DNA from 3 places in the Mesorhizobium sp. M0408 genome. Region 2 is predicted to be linked to each of the others. Evidence: predicted binding sites of a transcription regulator. Region 2 holds the regulator's gene; each other region holds the start of a gene.

Region 1 (6,052 bases), 250 kb from region 2:
CGCAGTCCTTCTCCCAATCGAGATCGGTATAGACGCTGGATATGTCGCCGGCCCGGGCCGCCTGGCAGAAACCGGCGAGGGCAAGCGGGATCAAGAGAGCGCGCATGGCGGAACAACTCAGTTCGGGGGGCGCAGCGTACCGTCAAATTTAGCAGCAGCCTAGAGGAAGTCGGGCTGCGCACAGTGGTCTGGTAAAACGGAACACTATTTCTTCAAACTTGCCTCTATCAGAAGATCGGCGTTGCGGGCCACCGACTGCGCCGGCCCGCCGACACCGAACAGCTGGCCGCTGATATAGGCGCCCTCGATCAGCAGCAGCAGCCCGTCGCCCAACGTGTCGGCGTCGCCGGCGCCCATCTCTGCCGCCATGGCGCGCAGGCGCCGGCGCAGTTCCTGCTTGTTGGCCTCGCTCACGGCGCGGGCCGGATGGCCATGTTCGGGATATTCGACCGCGGCATTGGTCATGCCGCAGCCACGATAATCGGGCTTTTGCGTGCGCTTGCCGACGCGGGTCAGGAAAGCGACGATCTGCGCGCGCGGATCGCCGGGATGGGCATCCACCGCCTCGTCGAAACGCTCCCAGAATTCGAGGTCATAGTGCCGGAGGTAGGATGCGGCCAGCTCATCCTTGGACGGAAAGCTGCGGTAGAGGCTGGGCTTGGTGACGCCGGCACGCCGCACGATCTCGTCGACGCCGATCGCCCTGATGCCTTGCCGGTAGAACAGGTCTCGCGCCACCTGGAGAATCCGTTCGGCGGCGCGAGGCGGGGGTGCGTCATTCGCCTTGATCGTTGGTTCAATGCTTTTCATGCCTGGTCTGCCGGTTAGCTGGTTGACAATGTTACCGGTCGGTACGTATGTTTCGCGCTCCTGCAACGTACCGGTCAGTAACATGATAGCTCAATCCCGCCCGTTTGGCCAGCGCTACGCTTTCGTCGTGGTCGCCGTCATCTTCCTCTGCCTGCTGATCGCAGCGGGCCTGCGTTCGGCGCCGGCAGTCATGATGCTGCCGCTGGAGAACAGTTTCGGCTGGCGGCGCGACGTGGTGTCGCTGGCGGCGGCCACCGGCATCTTCCTCTATGGCCTGACCGGGCCGTTTGCCGCGGCGCTGATGGAGCGGATCGGGCTGCGCCGCACCTTGCTTGCCGCGCTGCTGTTGATGTCGGGATCGACCGCGCTCAGCCTGTTGATGACCAAACCGTGGCATCTGCTCCTCACCTGGGGCGTGTTTTCCGGCGTCAGCTCGGGCGCCGTCGCCACCGTGCTCGGCGCGACCATCGTCAACCGCTGGTTCAAGACCAATCGCGGCCTGGTGATGGGACTGATGTCGGCGTCCAGTGCCACCGGGCTGCTGGTCTTCCTGCCGCTGCTCGCCTCGCTCGCCCAGTCGGGCGGCTGGAAGCCGGTCGCCATCGCCATTGCCGTGGCCACCGCCTGCCTGGTGCCGCTGGTCTATATGCTGGTGCCGGAGCGCCCGGCGTCGATCGGCATGGTCCGCTATGGCGCCGATGCCGACGACGTGCCGCCGGTGCCGCCAGCCTCGCAAGGCAATTTCCTTTCGCACACGCTGAGCACGCTGCGCCGCGCCGCCGGCACGCGCGTGTTCTGGTATCTGTTCGCCACTTTCTTCGTCTGCGGCTTCACCACCAACGGGTTGGTCGGCACTCACCTGATCGCCTTTTGCGGCGATATGGGCATTGGCGAAGTGCAGGCTGCAGGCCTGCTCTCGATGATGGGCATCTTCGATCTTATCGGCACGACGCTGTCGGGCTGGCTCACCGACCGTTTCGACCCGCGCAAGCTGCTCGGCGTCTATTACGGTATTCGCGGCCTGTCGCTGATCTATTTGCCCTATTCCGGCTTCTCGGCGACCAGCCTGATCATCTTCGCCGTGTTTTACGGACTGGACTGGATCGCCACGGTGCCGCCGACGCTCAGGCTTTCCAACGAGGCGTTCGGCGACCGCAGCGGGCCGATCGTCTTCGGCTGGATCGTCGCAGGCCATCAGGTTGGCGCCGCGACAGCGGCCTTCTTCGGCGGCACCATGCGCGAGCTGCAAGGCAATTACGAGCTTGCCTTCCTGATCGCCGGTATGACGGCAATAGCCGCCGCCTGCATCTCGCTGCTGATCAACACCAGCCGCCCGGCGTTCGACCCGGAACCGCAAGCGGCTTAGGGGTGCGCCAACGGTGCGGCTTTCCCTTCTCCCCTTGTGGGAGAAGGTGGCCGAGCGAAGCTCGGCCGGATGAGGGGTGTTCCAGCTTGGAACCGCCGGCACTCCGTCCAGCACCCCTCAACCGTCTTGGCGCTGCGCGCCAATCCACCTTCTCCCACAACAAGGGGAGAAGGAAAGAGCTAGCGCTCCAGTTGGTTGTTACGAAACCTTCATCGTTTCGAAATGTGCCTGAAACATTGAAGCTGGAGCTTGGCGGCGACGTTCAATGCCATCCAGGAGACAGCCATGAACAAGATTTCGATGACGCGGCGCGCTTTCGTCACGTCGGCCAGCGCCGTTGGCCTGGTCGGCGCCTCGGGCCTCGCGCTTCCCTATTACTCGCGCGCCAATCAGCGCCCGGCTTTCACCCATGGCATCCAGTCCGGCGACGTCGACGCCACCAGCGGCATGGTCTGGACACGCACCGACCGGCCGTCGCGCGTCATGTTCGAGGTGTCGCCGACCGAAAGCTTCACCAATGCCGTCCGCCTGGCGCCGCTCGATACCTCGCCGGCCAGCGATTATACGGTGAAGCGGCTGCTTACCGATCTCGCCTCCGACCAGGACATCTTCTACCGCATGGTCGCGGCCGATCTTGCCGACATCAACGCCGTTTCCGAGCCGGTCGTCGGCCGCTTCCGCACGGCACCTGCCTCGAAGCGCGACATTCGCTTTGCTTGGTCGGGCGACACCGCCGGCCAAGGCTGGGGCATCGACGAGACCGGCATGAAGACCTACGCCACCATTGCCAAGCACACGCCCGACTTCTTCCTGCATTCGGGCGATACGATCTATGCCGATGGTGCGATGAAGGACGAGGTCGACCTGCCCAACGGCGGCAAGTGGAAAAACAAAGTGCTGATCGACGAGAAGCGCAAGGTTGCCGAGACGCTGGACGAATACCGGGCGCAGTGGAAATACAACATGATGGACAGGCATGTGCTGGCGCTCAGCGCCATCTGTCCGACCTTCTATCAGTGGGATGACCACGAGGTGCTGAACAACTGGTCGGACTCGAAGGACCTGAGCGCCGACGATCGCTACACTGAAAAATCCATCCATGTGCTGACGGCACGTGCGGCGCGCGCCTTCCACGAAATGACGACGATCCGTTACGAGCCGTCGGAGCCCGGCCGCGTCTACCGCAAGATCGCCTATGGTCCGCTGCTCGACGTGTTCTTCCTCGACATGCGTTCCTACCGCGGCCCCAACGGTCCGGATATGCAGGAGACGATGACGCCGCAATCGCGCATCCTCGGTGAACAGCAGATCAAATGGCTGAAGCGTGAACTGGCGAATTCCAACGCAACCTGGAAAATCATCGCCGCCGACATGCCGCTCGGCCTCGTCGTCTGGAACGACGGCACCAAGAAGGTAGGGGCCGAGGCGGTCAGCAATGGCGACAATGGCCCGGCCAAAGGGCGTGAGCTGGAAATTGCCGACCTTCTTCGCTATATAAAGAATGCGGGTATCAGCAACACTGTCTGGCTCACCGCAGACGTGCATTACACAGCCGCGCATTACTACAATCCGGACAAGGCGCAGTTCCAGGACTTCAATCCGTTTTGGGAATTCGTTTCGGGTCCGATCCATTCCGGCACGTTCGGGCCTAATGGTTTCGATATGACATTCGGCCCGGAGCTGAAGTTCATAAAGGCACCAACTGCCGAACAGGGTCAAAACCTGGCGCCTTCGGCCGGCCTGCAGTTCTTCGGGCTCGTCGAAATCGATGGCGCCACCGAGCAGTTGACGGTGCGGCTGATGGATCGCGACGACAGCGAACTCTACAAGGTCACGCTCGATCCGGTGCGGTCGGCGTGAGCGACGGCGCCACTACCCTCGGGCCAGCCCGAGGGTAGTGCGTATATCAATCGGGATAGCAGACGACGGGAATGTTGGGCCAGACGGCGCTGTCGCATCCGGCATTTTGCTGCCGCTGCTTGAAGGCGGCGCTGACCGGCCCGGTCACCACCGGATCGACGCCATCGGGAGCATCGGCAAAAAGCTGCTCCGCCGACGGCTTGTCGGACGGCAAAGCAGACCGCGTCTCCTTGAACGACGCCGCCGACTGCGCCGCGCCGGCCGCGAGGAGGACGGCGAGCGCGGTACATGCCAAAATCGGCCGGAGTTTGATGCCTATCTCGATCATGAAATTCGAACTGTCCGGACCATGAAAGGTTCCGCCTTGGTTAATAATTCCACTTCACACCAAGACATTTAAGATTTGGTGACTTTATTTGGTGGCTCGCCTCCTCTTTCGCAATTGCGAAAAACCCTGTATGAGCCGCCCAACCGAAAGAGGCAGCGCCTTTTGGCCTGCTGCCTGCAACGCTCCCGAGACCGAAACATGAAAATCCGCAATATCGCGATCATCGCGCACGTCGACCATGGAAAAACCACCCTTGTCGACCAGCTTCTGAAACAGTCCGGCTCGTTCCGCGACAACCAGCGCGTCGCCGAGCGCGCCATGGATTCGAACGACCTCGAAAAGGAACGCGGCATCACCATCCTGGCCAAGGCGACCTCGGTCGACTGGAAGGACACCCGCATCAACATCGTCGACACGCCCGGCCACGCCGACTTCGGCGGCGAGGTCGAGCGCATTCTGTCGATGGTGGATTCGGCCATCGTGCTGGTCGACGCCGCCGAGGGGCCGATGCCGCAGACCAAATTCGTCGTCGGCAAGGCGCTCAAGGTTGGACTGAAGCCGATCGTCGTCATCAACAAGATCGACCGGCCCGATGCCCGTCACGTCGAAGTGGTCAACGAGGTGTTCGATCTTTTTGCAGCACTTGACGCCACCGACGAGCAGCTCGACTTCCCTATCCTTTATGGTTCAGGCCGCGACGGCTGGGTCTCGGAAAACCCCGAAGGTCCGAAGGACCAGGCTCTGGCGCCGCTGTTCGACCTCGTCATCAAGCACGTGCCGGCGCCGACCGTTCATCCCGGCCCGTTCCGCATGATCGGCACCATCCTGGAAGCCAATCCGTTCCTCGGCCGCATCATCACCGGCCGTATCGAATCCGGCACGCTGAAATCCAACCAGGCTGTCAAGGTGCTGCACCATGACGGCACCCAGGTCGAAACCGGCCGCATTTCGAAGATCCTCGCTTTCCGCGGGCTCGAGCGCCAGCCCATCGACGAGGCGCAGGCGGGCGACATCGTCGCTATTGCCGGCCTGTCGAAGGGCACCGTCGCCGACACCTTCTGCGACCCGTCGGTGACGGAACCGCTGCATGCGCAGCCGATCGATCCGCCGACCGTGACGATGTCGTTCCTGGTCAATGATTCCCCGCTGGCCGGCACCGAAGGCGACAAGGTGACCAGCCGCGTCATCCGCGACCGCCTGCTGCGCGAGGCCGAAGGCAATGTCGCGCTGAAGATCGAGGAATCGCCGGATAAGGATTCGTTCTTCGTCTCCGGCCGCGGCGAATTGCAGCTGGCCGTGCTGATCGAGACGATGCGCCGCGAAGGTTTTGAGATCGCCGTGTCGCGGCCGCGCGTTGTCATGCAGAAGGGCGACAGCGGCGAATTACTGGAGCCGGTCGAGGAAGTCGTCATCGACGTCGACGAGGAGCATGCCGGCGTCGTCGTGCAGAAGATGTCGGAGCGCAAGGCCGAGATGGTCGAGCTTCGCCCTTCGGGCGGCAATCGCCAGCGCATCGTCTTTCACGCACCGACGCGCGGGTTGATCGGCTACCAGTCGGAACTGTTGACCGACACGCGCGGCACCGCTGTGATGAACCGGCTGTTCCATGCCTATGAACCTTACAAGGGTGAGCTGCCGGGCCGTACCAACGGCGTGCTGATCTCCAACGAACAGGGTGAATCGGTGGC
Region 2 (6,052 bases):
GATGGCCAGCGCCAGGATCCAGATCCAGGGGTTGCCTAATTGCAGACCGACCATTCGCACCAGGAAATGCACCTGCGCAAAACCCATGACCACGCCGATCAGGCCTTCGGCGGAGCCGACCGACAGGTCGATATTGCGCATGACGATAACCAGCACCATTCCGGCGGCCATTATGGCCACGGCCGAAGTCTGCACCGACAGGTTCCAGAGATTGCGTGGCGTCAGGAAGGTCCGGCTGTCGAAGTCGAACGGATTGACGCCGAGCCGTACGCTAGAAATGACATGCAGGCCGACCCAGATGACCAGCAGCGCGCCGACCATGCCGAGCATGCGCGTGTCGAGTTCGGTTGCCTTGAGAAATCGGGCAACAATGCCGAGTTCGGATTCCCGTGCCCGGTCTGTCGTGCTGTCGACCGGCGTGTTGGACGTCGTGTCGGTCATGATGTTTCTCCCGCCGGGTTGCCGTCTGCCGCGGATGCCGGAAGCAGCCTAGAAGTTATCCGCCGGAAGCGGAAAAACAACTCTTGTTGGAAAAACGCCGCGGCGAGCGGCCGCGGCGTTCGGACTTTTCGGAAACGTCGGCTCAGTTGCAGACTGCAACAGTGCCAGCCGTCACCCCGGCGCAGACCTCTTCTTTCTTGATCCAGCCGGCGTCGATGACGACGTTGAGGTTGTCCTTGGTGATGGCGACCGGGGTCAGGAACAGCGACTTGACGGTATTGCCGCCGGGCGTGGTGAAATCCTTCACGCCGGCAATGTCGGTCATCTGCTTGCCGTCGGCCAGTTGCGAGGCGATCTCGGCGGCATTCTTGCCGAGCTCGCGCGCATCCTTCCACACCGACACGGTCTGTGTGCCGAGCGCGATGCGGTTCAGCGCGGCGTGGTCGCCGTCCTGGCCCGAAACCGGAACCGATCCGGCCAGCCCTTGCGCCGTCAGCGCGGCGACGACGCCGCCGGCAGTGCCGTCATTAGCGGCGACCACGGCATCGACCTTGTTGTCGTTGGCGGTCAGGAACTGTTCCATGTTCTTCTGAGCGTTGGCCGGCAGCCAGCCGTCCGTATAGGCCTCGCCGACATTCTTGATCTTGCCGCCGTCAATGGCCTCCTTCAGCACCTCCATCGAACCGGCAAACAGGAAATCGGCATTCGGATCGGAACCCGAACCCTTGATGAAGACGTAGTTGCCTTCCGGCTTCACCTTGAAGACTTCGCGGGCCTGCATGCGGCCGACTTCCTTGTTGTCGAAGGTCAGATAGAACACGTCCTTGTTCTCGATCAGCCGGTCATAGCCGACGACCGGGATGCCTTCGTCCAGTGCCTTCTGCACGGCCGGCCCGATGGCCGAGGCGTCCTGCGCCAGGATGATCAGTGCGCTGGCGCCCTGCGAGATCAGGCTCTCGACGTCGGTGAGCTGCTTGCCGGGGTTGGACTGTGCGTCGGCGGAAATATACTTGTCGCCTGCGGCATCAATGGCCGCCTTCATTGCGGCCTCGTCGGTCTTCCAGCGCTCTTCCTGGAAGTTCGACCAGGAAACGCCGATGACCTTGTCTTTAGCCTGCGCCACCGACGCCAGCGCCAGCGTCATGGCGACACCCGCCAGAATGGCGGTCGTGAATTTCTTCATCATATCCTCCCTGCGCCGCGTACGGCGTGACCAATTGGCTCAAAGACCAGCTTAGAAGCTCTAATTTTTTCGAGCCTCGAAAAAATACTGGCCCGATCTCCGGCTGCTGTCAACATCGATTCTGATGGATTTTGATGACTCTGCGAGTTTTTTCGAGCGTCGGAATAAACGATGACAGCGCCACCTGCATCTGACACTATTTGCCTGCGTCCGACACTATTTGTCGGACATTACCGACGGCTTCCGGTTCATGAGCGGCCGCGGCAACCGGGAGGAAAGCAAAACAATGTCGGTCGGAATCCGCCATGACGATTTGCGCCGGCGCAACCGGGCGATGGTGATCTCGGCGGTGCGCCGGGCCGGCCAGCCATCGCGTACTGAGATCGCAGCTACTACCGGCCTCAGTCATTCGACCATATCGGCGATCTCTTCCGACCTGATACGGGAAGGCATCCTCGCCGAGAGCAAGGCAAGTGAGCCCGTTTCGTTGAAACGCGGTCGTCCGCAGGTCGGCCTCGCCCTCAACCCGGAAGCGGCGGCGGTGCTGACCGTGGTGTTGTCGCTGAATTTCCTGTCGGCCGCCATTATCGACTATACGGGACAGGTGGTCGCCGAGGAACAGCGCCGGCTGGACACGCTGACCATGCCGCGCGACGAGCTGATCCGTGAATGCATGGCCATCGTCCGGCGCCGGCTGCAGGATCCAGACCTTGACGTCCGCAGTGTCGCCCGCATCGCCCTGGCGATTCAGGGCATTACCGACTCCCCTGCACGCGCCATGCTGTGGTCGCCGATCACGCCGCAGACCGACATCGCCTTTGCCGACATGCTGGAGGACGAATTCGGCATCCCGGCAACGGTGGAGAACGACTGCAACATGATGGCGGTGGCTTTGCGCTGGCGCAATCCGGATCGCTATCGCGACGACTTCATCGCCATCCTGCTTTCGCATGGCATCGGCATGGGGCTGGTGCTGAAGGGCGAACTGTTCACCGGGACGCATTCCTCGGGTGGCGAATTTGGCCACATGATCCATCGTCCGGGCGGCGCGCTCTGCCGTTGCGGGCGGCGCGGCTGCATCGAGGCCTATGCCGGCAACTACGCCATCTGGCGCAACGCCAGGCAGATGAGCGAAGAAAGCGAACCGATCGCCGACGTCAGCGACGCCGACATGCGAGCACTGGCGGCCCGGGCGCGCGAGAAAGATGGGCCGGAACGCGAGGCCTACCGCAAGGCCGGCGAAGCGCTGGGTTTCGGTCTCGGCTCGCTGTTCGCGCTGATCGATCCGGCACCGGTCGCGATGGTCGGCGCCAGTGCCGCCGCCTTCGATCTGATCGAGCCGGCCTTGCGGAAGGCAATCGCCCAGACCGCCGGCGGCCAGCATTCGGACTCGATCTCCTTCGATACAGAGCCGAACGAATTGCCGCTGATCCGCGAAGGCTGCGCGATGCGGGCGCTAAGCTTCGTCGACCAGGAGATTTTCGCGCCGGGCGCGCAAATGAGGCCCAGCGTCAGAAAGAACGTAGCCTGACCAGGCGGGTCAATCTTCCCTGATCGCATAGCCGGCACCGCGGATGGTGCGGATGACATCCGGCATCCGGCCGTTGTTGACGGCTTTGCGCAGCCGCCCGACATGCACGTCGACGGTGCGTTCGTCGATGTAGATTGTCTCGCCCCAGACATTATCGAGTAACTGGCTGCGCGAGAAGACACGGCCCGGATGCCGCATCATGAACTCGAGCAGCCGGAATTCGGTCGGCCCGAGCCTGATTTCGCTCTTCTTGCGATAGACCCTGTGCGATTCGCGATCGAGCACGATGTCGCCGACCTTCAGCACGCTGGACAGCACTTCCGGCTTGGCGCGCCGCAGCAGCGCCTTGACCCTGGCCATGAATTCCGGTGTCGAAAACGGTTTGACCAGATAGTCGTCGGCGCCGGTCGAAAGCCCGCGCACCCGGTCGCTCTCCTCGCCGCGCGCGGTCAGCATGATGATCGGCAGCCGCTCGGTTTCGGGGCGCACCCGCAACCGACGACAGAGCTCGATGCCGGAAACCGCTGGTATCATCCAGTCGAGCACCAAAAGGTCGGGCACATTCTCCTGCAAACGGATCTCGGCTTCGTCGCCGCGTGTCACCACCTCGACCTGGTAGCCTTCGGATTCGAGATTGTAGCGGAGCAGCACACCCAATGGCTCCTCGTCCTCCACCACCATTATGCGTGGTGCGATCATCGGCTGGGCACCCCCATCATGTCACCGGTGCGGACATTGTCGTTTCGTCCTGCTTCGGACGATTGACCGGCAATTGCTCGCCGGTCAGCACATAATACGCATTTTCGGCGATGTTGGTGACATGGTCGCCGATCCGCTCCAGATTCTTGGCGCAGAACAGCAGGTGCGTGCAAGCGGTGATGTTGCGCGGATCTTCCATCATGTAGGTCAACAGCTCGCGGAACACGGACGTGTATTTGACGTCGATGCGCTCGTCGGCGGCACGCAGCTTGGCCAACGCGGCCGCATCGCCTGCAGCATATTCCTCGATGACACCCTGCACCTGGATGAGAACCAGCTGCGCCATCGCGTCGATGGAATGCGACAGGTCCCGCGGCGTGGCGCTGAGGCCGACCGCACTCACGCGCTTGGCGATATTCTTGGCAAGGTCGCCGATGCGTTCGAGGTCGCCCGCCATGCGGATCGCTCCGACCACATGGCGAAGATCGTGGGCCATCGGCTGGCGTTTGGCGATCAGGGTGATGGCGCGGTCGTCCAGTTCGCGTTGACGCGCATCCATGATGGCGTCGTCGGAAACGACGCGTTGCGCCAGCACGTTGTCGGAATTCAACAGGGCCTTGGTCGCCCCGCCGACCATCGAACCGGCGAGGTCGGCCATGTCGCGGATCAGCTTGCTGATCTGCTCGAGATCCTCGTCGAAAGAAGCGACTGTGTGTTCGCCCATGGTCCTGTCCTCATATGCATGATCGGAACGGCTCAGCCGAAGCGGCCAGTGATGTAGTCCTGCGTGCGCTTCTCGCGGGGCGACGTGAAGATCTTCTCGGTCCGGTCGAACTCGACCAGTTCACCCAGATACATGAAGGCGGTCTGGCGCGACACGCGCGCCGCCTGCTGCATGTTGTGGGTGACGATGACGATCGTATAGTCGGCTTGCAATTCGTCGATCAGTTCCTCGATCTTGGCAGTCGACAGCGGGTCGAGGGCCGAAGCCGGTTCGTCGAGCAGAATGACTTCCGGCTTCACGGCCACGGTGCGGGCGATACAGAGCCGCTGCTGCTGGCCGCCGGACAGGCTCAAGCCGCTGGCGTTGAGCTTGTCCTTGACCTCGCTCCACAGCGCGGCGCGCTTCAACGCCTGTTCGACGCGGCCGTCCATCTCGGACTTGCCGAGGTTCTCGTAGAGCCTGACGCCGAAGGCGATGTTCTCGTAGATCGACATCGGGAACGGCGTCGGCTTCTGGAACACCATGCCGATCTTGGTCCTGAGGAGGTTGAGATCCTGCGACCGGTCGAGAATGTTCTTGCCGTCGAGCAGCACCTGGCCCTCGGCCGTCTGTTTTGGGTAGAGCTCATAGATGCGGTTGAACACACGCAGCAGCGTCGATTTCCCGCACCCCGAAGGGCCGATGAAGGCCGTGACACTGCGCTCAGGCAGTGACAGGCTGATGTCCTTCAGCGCCTTGCTCTGGCCGTAGTAGAAGTTGAGATTCTTGACCTCGATCTTCGTCTTCTCGACGACCGTTTCGGCCATCGTCATGTCTGGGGACAACATCTGTGTCATCTGTCCTCTCTGCGTCCGGTAAGGCTGCGGGCGAGGATGCTCAAGCCCAGAACCGTCAGGGTGATTATGAGTGCGCCGGTCCACGCCAGTTGCTGCCATTCCTCGTAAGGGCTGAGAGCGAACTGGAAGATGGTCACCGGCAGGCTGGCCATCGGCGCGTTGATATTGCTGCTCCAGAACTGGTTGTTGAGCGCGGTGAAGAGCAGCGGCGCCGTCTCGCCGGAAATGCGTGCTATCGCCAGCAATATGCCGGTGACGATGCCGGACAATGCGGCGCGGTAGGCGACCGAACGGATCACCACCCAGCGTGGCGCGCCGATCGCGGCACCGGCTTCACGCAACGCGTTCGGCACCAGGTTGAGCATGTCTTCAGTGGTGCGCACGACCACCGGAATGACCAGGATGGCAAGCGCAACGGCGCCGGCAATGGCCGAGAAATGTCCCATTGGCCGCACCATCAGCTCATAGACAAACAAGCCGATGATGATCGACGGCGCCGACAACAGGATGTCGTTGATGAAGCGGACGACGGTGGTGATGCGCGAAAAGCGTCCATACTCGGCCATGTAGGTTCCCGCCAGCACGCCGATCGGCGTGCCGACGACAACGGCGATGATCGTCATCAGCAGGCTGCCCGC
Region 3 (6,052 bases), on a different contig from region 2:
CAAATAGACGACGCGCAGCAGCGCGGCCAGCACGCGGGCCCGTTCGAGATAGCGCGGTGTCGCCAGCCCGCGGATTTCCGGAGCGGCTTCATTGAACACGCCCTCGTGGCGAAACAGGCTGACAAGCGCCAGGAAGGCGCGGCCGGGATGATCGACGCCGATGAACGAGGCGTGGGCGATGATGTTGAGCGATTGCTTGCCGCGATATTCGGGATGGGCACGCCAGCCGATATCGGCGAGCAGGCAGGCGGCGTGGCGGTAGCGCGCCTCATCCCTGGTCTCGTCGATGCCGAAGGCGGCGAAGGCCTTGCCGGTCCACTCGACAAGCTCATGCGCGTGGTCGACCGAGCGCGAGCGCAGGCGGGCAAGCTCTTCCGCCGCTGAGATCAGCGGATCGGCCTTCTGCTCGGCCTTGTCGAGCAGCGAATAGAGAAAGCCCTCGCGCACGCCCAGCGCCGACACGATGATCTTCGACGGCTGCATCGCCGCCATGATCTCCTGCAGCACGATGGCGCCATAGGGCAGCAGCGAACGGCGGTTCTTGGAGATGCCCTCGATGCCTTTGATCTTGTCGATCTCGGCTTTGGCGACCTGCCGGAGGAAGTTCGCGGCGCTTTCGATGCCGATCTCGTAATGGTGCATGACGCCGAGCGGGTAGTTGGTCATTTCCATGTGCAGCCGGGCGAGGTTTCGCCAGGTGCCGCCGACCGTGTAGAACGCCCTGCCCTGCCCGCCCTTCAGCAATTTCGCCCGCGCCAGTTGCTCGCGCGTGATCCTTGCCGCCTGCGTCAGCGAGTTCTTCGCCATGTCCTGCAGGCGCAAGCCGCCCAACGGCAGCGTGATGCCGTCACCGATCGTCTCACCGTCAATGTCGATCAGTTCGAGGCTGCCGCCGCCAAGGTCGCCGGCAATGCCGTTGGCTGGGTGGAAACCGGAGATGACGCCGAGCGCCGAATAATGGGCTTCCTCGCGGCCGCTCAGCACCTGGATCTCGGTCTTGAGCACATCCTCGGCGCGGTGGATGAAGTCGGGGCCGTTGACGGCCTCGCGAGCGGCGGCGGTCGCCAGCACATACATGCGCTCGGCGCCGGCCTGGTCGGAGAGCGCGCGGAAGCGGCGGAACTCCTCCATCGAGCGCGTCACCGCCTCGGGATCGAGTTTTCCGGTCGAAACGATGCCGCGGCCGAGGCCGGCCAGCATCTTTTCGTTGAACAGCAAGGTCGGCGAGCGCGCCAGCCCCTCATAGATGACAAGACGGATCGAGTTCGACCCGATATCGATGATGGACAGCGGTCGGCGGTCCTGGAGCCGGCCCTGGGATGCTGAAATCATCAGCCCGTCGCTGCGTTCTGTTTCTTGCGGCGCTTGAACTGCGCGATGCGCTTGGGCGCATGCGACTTCAACGCATCGCCCCGTCCGGACAGGCTCGGATTGGTCATGAAATATTCCTGCGCGTTGAACGGTTCCTCGCCCTCCTCCAGCACAACGCGCCGGGAGGTTCCGTCAGCCAATACGTCGAAACTTTGCTGGTTGTCCATGATGTTGCCGAGCATGATCTGGCCGAGCACCTGTTCGTGCACAGTTGGATTGGTGATCGGCACCATGGTCTCGACACGGCGGTCGAGATTGCGCGGCATCAGATCGGCCGAGGAGATGTAGACGATCGCCCCGTCCGAGGGCAGGCCGTGGCCGTTGCCGAAGCAGTAGATGCGGCTGTGCTCGAGGAAGCGGCCGACGATCGATTTCACCCTTATGTTCTCCGACAGGCCGGGCACCTGCGGCCTCAGGCAGCAGATGCCGCGCACGACGAGATCGATCTCGACGCCGGCGCGGCTGGCATCATAGAGCGCGTCAATGACGATCGGGTCGACCAGCGCATTCATCTTCATCCAGATGCGGGCGGGCCTGCCCTCCAGCGCGTGACTGATCTCGTCCGAAATGTGCTTGAGGATGCGGTCGCGCAGCGTGAACGGCGATATGGCCAGCCGCATCTGCTCGGCCGGCTCGGCATAGCCGGTGATGAAGTTGAACAGCTGGGCGACATCGCGCGCGATCGTCGGGGCGGTGGTGAAGAAGGACAGGTCGGTGTAGATGCGCGCGGTGACCGGGTGGTAGTTGCCGGTGCCGAGATGCACGTAATTGCGCAGCCTGCCATCCTCGCGCCGCACCACCAGCGACATTTTCGAATGGGTCTTCAGTTCGAGGAAGCCGAAGACGACCTGGACGCCGGCTCGCTCGAGGTCGCGCGCCCAGCGGATGTTGGCTTCTTCGTCGAAACGCGCCTTGAGCTCGACCAGCGCGGTCACCGACTTGCCGGCCTCGGCGGCGTCGACCAAAGCGCGCACGATCGGGCTGTCGTTGGAGGTGCGATAGAGCGTCTGCTTGATCGCCACCACTTCCGGATCGGCCATCGCCTGGCGCAGGAACTGCACCACGACGTCGAAGGATTCGTAGGGGTGGTGGACGATGATGTCCTTCTCGCGGATGGCGGCAAAGCAATCGCCGCCATGCTCGCGGATGCGCTCGGGAAAGCGCGGATTGTAGGGGGTGAATTTCAGATCGTCGCGGGCGACGGCGACGATCTCCGAGATCTGGCTGAGCGCCAGCGGACCGGTGAGCACGCTGATGCGGCTCGCCGAAACGCCAAGCTCGCCGGCGACGAAGTCGCGCAGTTCGGGCGGCATCAGCATGTCGAATTCGATACGGATGACCGAACCGCGGCGGCGGCGCTTCAGCGCCGTCTCGAACAGTCGCACCAGATCCTCTGATTCTTCCTCGACCTCGATATCGCTATCGCGGATGATGCGGAACGTGCCGGAGCCCTTGACCTCATAGCCTGGGAACAGCTTGCCGATATAAAGACCGACCGCCTCCTCGAGCGGGATGAAGCGGACATGGCGCTTGCGATCCGGCAAACGGATGAAGCGCCTCAGCGCCACCGGCAAGCGCAGAAGCGCGCTCATTTCCTCGCCGTTCTTGCGATGGCGCAATTGCAGCGCCATCGAGAAACCGAGATTGGGAATGAACGGGAACGGATGCGCCGGATCGATCGACAACGGTGTCAGCACCGGAAATACCTGCTCCTGGAAATGGTCCTCCAGCCAGGCCTTCTCGTCCTTGCTCAGCGCCTCGCGAGTGATGCTTTCAATGCCTTCCTTGTCGAGGAGCAGCATCAGCGCCGAAAGGCTTTTCTGCTGGTCCTCCTGCAGGCGCTCGACCTCGCGCAGCAATTGTTCGAGCTGCTGCTCGGGCGTGCGCCCGTCCGGGCTCTTCAGCACGATGCCCTCGCGCACCTGGCCGGCAAGACCCGCAACGCGGACCATGAAGAACTCGTCGAGGTTGGCGGCCGATATCGACAGGAAGCGAACACGCTCGAGCAGCGGATGATTGGCGTTCAGCGACTCTTCGAGCACGCGCCGGTTGAATTGCAGCCAGGAAAACTCGCGGTTGACGAAGCGGTCGGGATTGCCGCCTTCGCGGCTCGCCGCCTCGACGGTGATGAATTCGTTCTGCACCGGCTTCAGTTCGTTCATGGTTTCCGCTCTTCCCACACCGTTCGACGACCATAGCCTTAACCGGCTTAACTTATCCTCTGACAGGCTTTTGCGACAGTTTCATTTCATCGATCTTGCAAAGAGACGGGTTATGATCCAGATGCAATCGACAAGATCAGGAGACGACGATGGCAGGCGGTTCCATTCCCCATTTCCAGAACGATGCGGGCTATCCGGCAATCGACATCGGCGTCAAGGAATTCATGTGCACCGGCGCCAATCCGCCTTTCGACCACCCCCATGTATTTCTCGATATGGGCGACGACAATGAAAAGGTCTGCCCCTATTGCTCGACGCTCTATCGCTATTCGCCGAAGCTGAAGGCGTTGGAAACGCAGCCGCCGGGCTGCCTCTATCTCGACCAGGCCGCCTGATTCTTCCGCGACAAGCCTGATGCAGGAAACGCAGTCCCGGCAGGTGGTCATCGCCGGGGCGGGCGTCGCCGGGCTGACCGCGGCACTGGCCTTCGCCGAGCGCGGCTATCGGATAAAACTGTTCGAACAGGCGCAGCACCTCGAGGCTGCCGGCGCCGGTATCCAGCTTTCGCCCAACGCGACGCGCATCCTACGGCAGCTCGGCGTACTCGATCGGCTGTTGCCGACGGCGGTGCGGCCGGAGGCGGTCGTGCTCAAGGATGCCGCCACGCTGCGCAAGCTGGCGCGCGTACCGCTTGGCCAGGCGGCCGAAACGCGCTGGGGAGCGCCCTATCTCGTTGCCCACCGCGCGGATCTGCAGTCAGCGCTGATGCAGCGAGTTTCGGAGCAGCCCGGTATCGATCTGATCGCCGGCGCGCGGGTGACCGACATCGCAGCCGGATCGAAAGGTGTTACCGTCACTGCATCGGCTGATGGCGACACGGTCGAGGCTGGCTGTCTGCTGATCGGCGCCGATGGCGTCTGGTCGTCGGTGCGAGAAACGCTTGCCCGCAACGCAGCCGATTTCCGGAGAAGCCGGTTTTCGGGCGAGCTTGCCTGGCGCGCCACGGTGGCCGCCGACAGCCCCGCCGGACAAGCCTTCAGGGTGATCGGTGCGCCCGATTGCGTTACCGCATTCCTCTATCCAGGCTTCCATATGGTCGCCTATCCGGTCAGCCGTGGCACTGCCTTCAACCTCGCGGCCTTCACCAAGGGCGAGCGCATCGCCGAGGGCTGGTCAGGGCATGCCGACCCCGCCATCCTCGCCAGCGCCATGCGTGGCGCCGCGCCGGCGCTGGTCCGCTTGGCGAACGAGGCCGCGCCGTGGACGGCATGGCCGATCCACATTGTCGAGCAGCGGCGGTGGACGACGCCGGAAGGCATCGCGCTGACCGGCGATGCGGCGCACGCGATGACGCCGTTTGCAGCACAGGGCGCGGCGATGGCGATCGAAGACGCGGTAACCCTTGCCGGTTTCGTTGCCACCTCGCCTGCCGATCTCAGCAGCGCGCTTGTCGCCTGGGAACAGGCGCGGCGGCCGCGCGTCGCCCAGGTCGCCCGCCGCGGCGCCGTCAATCGCCTCGCCTGGCATGCGGCCGGGCCGGTGGCGATGGCCCGCAACCTGTTCCTGGCGATGCGCTCGCCCGAAAAACTCGCCGCCGATCTCGACTGGCTCTATGGCTGGCGGGCGTTGGACGATGGCGCGCGATGATACGCACGACAGGCTGGCGGGACAGCGCCTCTCTCTGTCCTGCCGGACATCTCCCCCACTTGGGGGGAGATTGGCCATCACATTGGCTTTCGCCAATCTTCAAGGTTGCATGACCTAGCAAGGCGTCGAAGCCGCTAATCTCCCCCCTCGTGGGGGAGATGTCCGGCAGGACAGAGGGGGGCGCGAAGGATCGCGGCGTTGATCAGCCGGAACCCTCTTCAATTGTAAAGCCGCATCGACAGGCCGAGCGAGGCCGGCAGCGGATTCCACCAGCCGGTGCGCAACCCGGCCGTGCGCAGTGCCGCCGCCGTCCAGGTGTTGCAGCCGACCAGCGCGTTGAAATGGCCATTGGCTTCGAAGAACCGATCGAAGCGGGAATAGGCCGCACTCTCGATCGGGATGGCCCCGTTCGGCCCCTGCCGGAAGCTTGCCGCAATGTAATCGAGCAGCGCCGTAAACCGCTCCTCGCCGATGTCGAAGGCAGCGACGTCGCGATGCGGCTCGGCGATGTCGACGGAAATGTCGACATGCATTGCCGAGGCATCGACCGATAGCGCCTTCATCACCGGCACCGCCTTCAGCTCCGACCAGGTCGGCGTCTCCAGATAGAAGGCGCGGCCGCCCCAGCCGAAGACGATGTAGCGGACCTCCGCCATGTCTGCTGGAATGCCGGCATCGACCAGGAAATGGAAGCGCCGGCGCACATCGTCGTCGACCGGGATGGCGATGTCGGTGTGGATCGGATTTTGCAGCACCAGGATACGGTGGCTTGTGCCGATCGGATCGGCAACGGCCGCCGGCCAGAGCGGGCGCGGCAGCAGCGTGCCCAGCGCCACCGCAAGGACTGCTGCAACGACCAGCAGGCCAAGAAA

What was found. Region 2 encodes PhoB, which activates phosphate uptake and scavenging genes when phosphate is short. Its sites were predicted from a motif close to TGTCATNNANCTGTCAT; they were not measured.
Region 1: the regulator PhoB is predicted to act here: its motif matches at 2,373-2,389, upstream of NKI67_RS05320 (alkaline phosphatase D family protein).
Region 3: the regulator PhoB is predicted to act here: its motif matches at 3,606-3,622, upstream of NKI67_RS16295 (RNA degradosome polyphosphate kinase).

The regions. Positions count from the first base shown of each region.
Region 1 is NZ_JAMYRO010000003.1:259,533-265,584, forward strand. It holds gene NKI67_RS05305 (hypothetical protein) at 1-106, opposite strand, end outside; gene NKI67_RS05310 (TetR/AcrR family transcriptional regulator) at 205-810, opposite strand; gene NKI67_RS05315 (MFS transporter) at 893-2,176, shown strand; gene NKI67_RS05320 (alkaline phosphatase D family protein) at 2,462-4,036, shown strand; gene NKI67_RS05325 (hypothetical protein) at 4,083-4,364, opposite strand; gene typA (translational GTPase TypA) at 4,563-6,052, shown strand, end outside.
Region 2 is NZ_JAMYRO010000003.1:14,045-20,096, forward strand. It holds gene NKI67_RS04020 (sugar ABC transporter permease) at 1-441, opposite strand, end outside; gene xylF (D-xylose ABC transporter substrate-binding protein) at 584-1,624, opposite strand; gene NKI67_RS04030 (ROK family protein) at 1,911-3,155, shown strand; gene phoB (phosphate regulon transcriptional regulator PhoB) at 3,165-3,854, opposite strand; gene phoU (phosphate signaling complex protein PhoU) at 3,871-4,578, opposite strand; gene pstB (phosphate ABC transporter ATP-binding protein PstB) at 4,611-5,414, opposite strand; gene pstA (phosphate ABC transporter permease PstA) at 5,411-6,052, opposite strand, start outside.
Region 3 is NZ_JAMYRO010000012.1:126,822-132,873, forward strand. It holds gene ppx (exopolyphosphatase) at 1-1,332, opposite strand, end outside; gene NKI67_RS16295 (RNA degradosome polyphosphate kinase) at 1,332-3,533, opposite strand; gene NKI67_RS16300 (zinc-finger domain-containing protein) at 3,683-3,928, shown strand; gene NKI67_RS16305 (FAD-dependent monooxygenase) at 3,948-5,180, shown strand; gene NKI67_RS16310 (TIGR02117 family protein) at 5,399-6,052, opposite strand, start outside.